Regions from separate parts of the Novosphingobium kalidii genome, predicted to be linked through region 1. Evidence: riboswitches for the same ligand, from Rfam matches in the RefSeq annotation. Region 1 holds a riboswitch; the other holds the start of a gene.
What was found. Region 1 has a riboswitch for cobalamin ahead of ABVV53_RS10310 (HoxN/HupN/NixA family nickel/cobalt transporter). Riboswitches for the same ligand answer to the same signal wherever they lie in the genome.
Positions count from the first base shown of each region.

Region 2: another riboswitch for cobalamin. It lies ahead of ABVV53_RS02450 (TonB-dependent receptor plug domain-containing protein); the one in region 1 lies ahead of ABVV53_RS10310 (HoxN/HupN/NixA family nickel/cobalt transporter).

Region 1 is NZ_JBEWLY010000014.1:103,110-106,507, reverse strand. It holds gene ABVV53_RS10325 (c-type cytochrome) at 1-454, shown strand, start outside; gene ABVV53_RS10320 (c-type cytochrome) at 526-1,005, shown strand; gene ABVV53_RS10315 (hypothetical protein) at 1,054-1,356, shown strand; cobalamin riboswitch at 1,470-1,702, shown strand; gene ABVV53_RS10310 (HoxN/HupN/NixA family nickel/cobalt transporter) at 2,013-3,050, shown strand; cobalamin riboswitch at 3,123-3,353, shown strand.
Region 2 is NZ_JBEWLY010000007.1:124,472-127,869, forward strand. It holds gene cobO (cob(I)yrinic acid a,c-diamide adenosyltransferase) at 1-169, opposite strand, end outside; gene ABVV53_RS02445 (hypothetical protein) at 166-753, opposite strand; cobalamin riboswitch at 970-1,176, opposite strand; cobalamin riboswitch at 1,236-1,427, shown strand; gene ABVV53_RS02450 (TonB-dependent receptor plug domain-containing protein) at 1,623-3,398, shown strand, end outside.

The DNA of each region.
Region 1 (3,398 bases):
CTGCACGGGCCTGGTCGCTCTTGGCACGCTCTCCATCGGCCTTACCGGTACGGCAGACGCCGCCGACACTGCGATCTCGAAGGAAGAGGCTGATGGCATCATCTTCGAGCGGCAGAATCTGATGCTGCAGCTTGAAAAGGATGCCGAACTGCTGGGAGAGATCGCGGCCGGCATCAAGCCTGCCGATCAACTCGCCGAAGTCACCCGCTCGATTGCAGAGTCAGCGGCGGCATCGAAGGCGGCCTTCGAGCCGCGTGTACCTGGCGGCCGCTCCAAGCCCGAAGTCTGGAGCAACTGGGCCGACTATTCGCAGCGGTTGGACGCGTTCGAGCGCGACACCAGGCAACTCGCGGAGCTGGGCGCCAAGGGCGACCTTGCCGGCGTCACCGGGATGCTCGGCAGCGCATTGCCGTGCAAGGAGTGTCACGACGTCTATCGTGAGCCGAAAAAGTAGCATTTCTGAGGTCGGGTTAATGCCTCCCTGTCGCGAAGCCACGGGCAGCATATGACGATCCGGAGTAATTGATGAAGAAGAGGATGATGAGCTTGCCCAGTTTCAGCCGCTTTCATATTCTGGCAGCCCTGACGCTTGCCGGCGTAGCAGCTCCCTTGCTTGCGGCCCCTGCCGATGCCGTTCGCGCCCGCATCGCCGGCTATAAGCACCTGGGAGCGGCCTTCAAGGCGGTGAATGATGGGCTGCGCAGGCCTTCCCCGGACAAAGCCGAGCTTCTGGGCGCCGCACGCACGATCCGCCAGTCCGCAGCTCAGCAATACAAGTGGTTTCCTCGCGGCAGCGGCCCTCAGGCTGGTGTGAAAACTGCAGCCAAAGCGGCGATCTGGACGGATCCCGTCAAGTTCAAGCAAGCGCAGGACGCTTTCGCAGCAAAGGCAGTCGCCTTGGAGCGTGCCGTCGCTTCGGGCGATGCTGGCGCCATCCGCAGCGCCAGTCGGAGCCTGGGCGCGACATGCAAGGGCTGCCACGACCAGTTCCGGTCAGAGAGCTAGTAACAGGAGGCGTACCGCCGCAAGGGCGGACGCGGATCGGAGATAACCATGACGATCGCACGCCGCCGCTTCCTGGGGCTTGTGCTGACAAGTGCCCCACTCATCGGCGTCCTTGCCAGCACTTCCGCCCGCGCCGCCACCTGCTATGACCCGGCTGCGCTTCCGCTAAGCCAGAAAAACCGGCGCAGGTCGCTCGGCTACATGGAAGTCGCCGACGATCCCGCAAAGCGCTGCGCGGGATGCGCGTTCTTCACAGCGACTGCCGAAGAGTGCGGTCAGTGTGCGATGCTTAGCTCTACCGTGAATTCAGGGGCGTCGTGCGGCTCCTTCGCACCGCGGCCGAACGGCTGACAGATCGCGTAAGTTACCCCACAGCTTTCCCGATATCCGCGGCCACGAGGGATCGGATCTTGGCTTTTGCGGTACGTTGGATTAGCCAGGCTGCGGAAGCCGGGTCTTGCTGGCTTTCGAATGATCGCGCCGGTGCCCCCAACGGGGCTTAATCGGGAATGCGGTGTGGGGGCTTACTCCCAAATCCGTGGCTGTCCCTGCAACTGTAAGCGGATAGCGCGATGCACATTGCCTCTCATTGAAGGGGCAGCCACTGGGCCGGGCGCGAAATCGTGCGAGGCTTGGGAAGGCGTGCATCAAGCTGTGACCCGTGAGCCAGGAGACCTGCCGGCGTCTGGTCGCTCTTGCCTTGGTCCAGGGGATGGCCGCGGCACGGTGAACTCCGTCTGAGCGACGAACGTGCGGCTGGGGCCGCATCGGTGACGTGCGTCGGTCGCCTTTGGCGTCGGCTGTCGCGCGTGCCGACCGTTCGCGCGGACGCCCCGGCCTTGTCGTGAAGACGCCCGGGGAACTTTCATGTTTAAGTCTATCGTGACTGGCGGCACTTGCGCCGCATTTCTGCTGCCGAGCCTCGCCTGCGCGCAAGATGGCGCGCGGGGCTCACACAAGCCCGCCAAGAGGAACCTTCTCGCCTCTTTTCGCGGGAGGAGCCAACCATGATCTTATCGGGCTCATCGTTCCTCAGGAGACGTGTCGGCGTTCTGCTTGTGGTGCTGATCTGCGCCAACTTGGCGGTTTGGGTCTGGGCCTACAGCCTGTTCCATGGGCAGCCGCTGATGCTGGGGACCGCCTTGCTGGCTTGGGGTCTGGGCTTGCGCCATGCCGTCGATGCCGACCACATAGCGGCGATCGACAATGTGACCCGCAAGCTGATGCAGGACGGGCAGCGGCCCATCGCGGTCGGCTTCTGGTTCGCGGTGGGGCATTCGGCGATCATCGCCATCGCCTCCGTCGCGATCGCGCTGACGGCCAATGCCTTGGCGCGGTTCGGTGCGTTCAAGGAGGTGGGCGGCGTGATCGCGACCATGATCTCGGCGCTGTTCCTGTTTGCCATCGCCGCCATGAACCTGGTGATCCTGCGCTCGGTCTGGCGCACCTTCGCGCACGTTCGTGCGGGCGGCTCCTATGTCGAGGATGATCTGGACATCCTGCTAGGATCCCGCGGCCTTCTATCGCGGCTGTTCCGGCCGATGTTCCGCCTCGTTAACAAGAGCTGGCACATGGCCCCGCTCGGCTTCCTGTTCGGGCTGGGCTTCGACACCGCGACGGAAGTGGCGATCCTGGGCATGTCAGCCAGCCAGGCGGCGAGCGGGCTGTCGATCGGCACAATCCTGGTGCTGCCCGCGCTGTTCGCGGTTGGCATGGCGCTGGTCGACACCGCCGACGGCGTGGTGATGCTGGGCGCTTACGAGTGGGCTTTCGTCAAGCCGATCCGCAAGTTGTATTACAATATCACCATCACCCTGATCTCCGCCATGGTGGCCATCGTCATCGGCGGGATCGAGGCGCTGGCGCTGATCGGCGACAAGTTAGGCCTCACTGGCGCGCCATGGCGCATCGCCGCGGAACTGGGCGAGCACTTCAACAGCCTTGGCTTTGCCATTATCGGACTGTTCGTGCTGTGCTGGCTGGCAAGCTTCGCGATTTATCGCTGGAAACGGTTCGACGAGATCGAGGTTACGCCAGCCGCCTGATGGAGACGACAAGAGCGATTGGCTTGGCTACCGCTTTGAGTTAGGGCGATCATCGAAACGCCGGTAAAACAGCGTTTCGATGATCGCGCCGGTGCCCTCGCAAGGGGCTTAATCGGGAATGCGGTGAGGGGGCTTGCTCCCAATTCCGCGGCTGTCCCTGCAACTGTAAGCGGATAGCACGATGCACATCGCTCCTGAATGCGGGAGCAGCCACTGGGCCCCGCCGTGCAGGCGAAGTCTGGGAAGGCGTGCATCAAGCTGTGACCCGTGAGCCAGGAGACCTGCCGGCGCACCGGTCGCTCTTGCCTGATCCAGGGGATGGTCATGGCACGGTAACTCTCCGTCTGA
Region 2 (3,398 bases), on a different contig from region 1:
CCATGCCGAAGGCGCTCGAAGACTTGCCTTTCCCGTTCCCGGTGAGGACCAGCACCAAGCCCTTGTCGACTTTGGCGGCGGCGATGCGAGCATCGACGACAGCCTTGTGCTTGCGGCTGCGTTCCTCGTGTCTGCGTTCCTCTTGAGTGAGGTCTGCCTCCTCGCTCACTTTGCAGCCCCGTCGCGCAAACCCGGACGAGCGGTGATGAGCGCGGCATAGAGCACGGCGGCAACGCCTGACCAGAGCAAGGTCGCCAGCAAAGTGCCGGGGAAGTAGCGCTGAATCCGGGGCAGGAACTCGGCAATGGTCGGATCCGGGTAGCGGCCGCCGAGGAAGTAGAACCCGCCGCTGGAGAAGAGATTGGAGACGAATGCGGAGATTACCAGCAGCGCGGCCGCGGCGAAAAGTGCGGAGAGCCGCTCACCCAAGCGCTCGGCCACGAAGCGACCCGCGAACCACATCACTCCGTAGGCGGGAAGCAGCATCCAGTATGCGGGCGTGAAGCAGAAGCCGGAGCCGCCGAGAACGTAGATCTTCACGACATCTATGGCGAAGCCGAGGGCAAACAGCCCCGCGAAGGCCATTGGACGCCGCACGAAGTATCCAAGCACGAAGAAGCTCGCGAGGCTGGTGTCGGGCAGATGCACCACATGGCTGAGCGAGTGCGTGCGGGTGATGAGCATGACGGCGGCGAGCGTGGCGAATGTCGCCAGCTCGAAGCGCGGCGACTGCAAGGAAAGACGACGGTCCATAGAGGGTCTCCGGTCAGGGCTGTGGAAGAGCGCGCCCGCAGCTGGCGCGCGATCACGTGAAGGAAGCAAGGCAAAGCGACAGCTGCCGTCTCTAGCAGGTCAGCGTTTGGACATAACGTACGGCTCCCCTTCGACGCGACACACGAATGTCGTCCGCCAAGGGTCTTGCCCGCATTGTGCGAGCCCCTCGTTCGCTCGGTTCATCCCGCCCGCGCGAAGGAACGACGGCATCAGGCCGGTTTCCTGACTTCCGGATCAAACACGCTGGTCGCCGCCTTCTCGGGAGTAAGCCTCCCAATGGCATCGTGGCGATGCGCTCACCGGTCACAGTTGCGGGAGCAGTGCTGGTCTCCAGCGGACAACGCCGCCAGCCCCAGACTTCCCGATTAAGCCCCTTCGGGCACCCGATACGCGAGCCGCGATAAGCCATGTCTCGGCGAGCGGCAAGCTTCAGCCACTTGCATGCAGCGTATGTCCGGGATAGGGGCCGCGCCGCGACAGGTTCCCTGCGAAGGGATCAAAAGGGAACTCGGGTGAAAGCCCCGGGCTGCCCCTGCAACTGTAAGCGGTGAGCCATCCGGCCATTTCGCCATTGGGACTTCCCAGTTCTGAGAAGGCGGCCGGAACGGTGCTGACCCGCAAGCCAGGAGACCTACCTGACGCAGTCGTTCTTCATCCGGGCAGGGTGCACCGGGTGTTCGAGGGCCCTCGCCACAAGCAGGGTCGCCCCTCGTGCAACGACAGCACTGCCTTGCCGGGAAACCGCGCAAGGGGCGTCATGTCGTGCCCTGCGTACGGGGCAAGCGCGCACGTTCCCTTGCGACGGTCGACCGGCAGGTTCGACGCCGTTTGCTGGAAGGGACTTCATCTTGCCTCGTATCACTTCTCTGGCCGCTGTTCCGGTCATCACGCTGCTTCTCTCCGCTCCCGCTTACGCCGACGAGGCGCCGGATCAGAGCATCGTCGTCAGCGCCTTCCGCGCTCCCGTCTCCCAGGAACGCAACTCCTCCAGCGTCACTGTCCTTGACGAAGAGGCTATCATTGAGGAGCAGCCGATCGCTGTCTCCGACATTCTCCTGCGCACGCCCGGCATCAGCCTTTCACGCAACGGCGGCTACGGCGCTGTTACATCGTTGCGGATTCGCGGCGCCGACGCCGGGCAGACCGTCATGGTGATCGATGGCATGCGCTTGTCCGATCCCTCATCCACCGCTGGCGGATATGGCTTCTCGAACCTGATGCTCGACGACATCGAGCGCATAGAAATCCTGCGCGGCCCGCAGTCGATCCTGTGGGGTAGCGATGCGATCGGAGGCGTGGTCCACGTCACCACACGCCGGCCCGAGAAGCCGCTTGAAGGCAGCATTGCACTCGAAGGAGGAAGCAACGAAACCGTTTCTGCTCGCGCAGGTATCGGCGGCACGAGCGAGGCTATCGACTGGCGCCTGGCAGGCTCCACCTTCACCACTGACGGGATTTCTACGCGCGCCAACGGCACCGAGGACGACGGCTATTCCCGCCAGGCTGCAAGCGGTACGGTGACGGTGCGGCTGGCAGAGGGTGTCTCGCTCGATGTGCGGGGCTACTGGGCCGAAGCTCGCAACGACTTCGATGACTTCAGCGGCGATAGCAGTGCCTATGGTGTGACCGAGGAATGGTCTGGCTACGCAGGCCTCAACTTTGCACTGCTCGGCGGCAAACTGGTGAACCGGCTCGCAGTGCTCCAGACCGAGACGGACCGCGAGAACTACGATCCATCACGCCGCGTCCGTCAGATCACCTTCGATGCGCAGGGCAGAGTCCGGCGGTTCGAATACCAGGGTACTTACCGCGCCTCCGAGGCGCTGGGCGTTGTTTTCGGAGCCGAGCGCGAGGAGCAGCGCATGACCACGGCTTCGCCATCGAACACTCTTGCGCCTTATACGCTGGTCCCGAGCGAGGCCGACACCGACAGTCTCTATGGGCAGGTCCGGCTTACGCCGGTTGCCGGTCTCACACTGAATGCAGGCGCGCGCTACGATCACCAGTCGCGCTTTGGCGACAACACGGTGCTCAGCGCCGGCGCTGTCTACACTCCCAACGACGGCGCCACAATTCTGCGCGCCAGTTACGACGAAGGCTACAAGGCGCCTTCGCTTTACCAGCTCTTCAGCGCCTATGGTGTCGCCGATCTGGGACCTGAGAAGGCGAAGGGCTGGGAAGTCGGCCTTGAGCATCGCTTTGGGGAGATCTTTGAAGCCTCGGCGACCTGGTTCCAGCGCGATACCGACAACCTCATTGACTTTGCGTATTGCCCGACCACTGGCGCCCAGCCGCCGATCTGCTTCATCCCGGGCACCGCTACGAGCCGTTTCGGGTACTACGCCAACATCAAGGAGAGCCGCGCTCGCGGGCTCGAACTGGCCGGCTCGGCTCGCTGGAACGTGCTCTTCGTGGAGGGCAACTACAGCTGGATCAAGGCTGAGGACCGCAGCGATGACAGCGCCTTCTATGGCCGCCAGCTCGCCCGTGTGCCGCGCCATCTCGCCAACCTGGAGGGCGGCGTGGAACTTCCCTCCGGTCTGCGGGCCAGCGTGGCGGCGCGCTATTCGGGCGAAAGCTTCAACAACGCCAGCAGCGCCGAAGTGCTCGACGACTACTGGCTT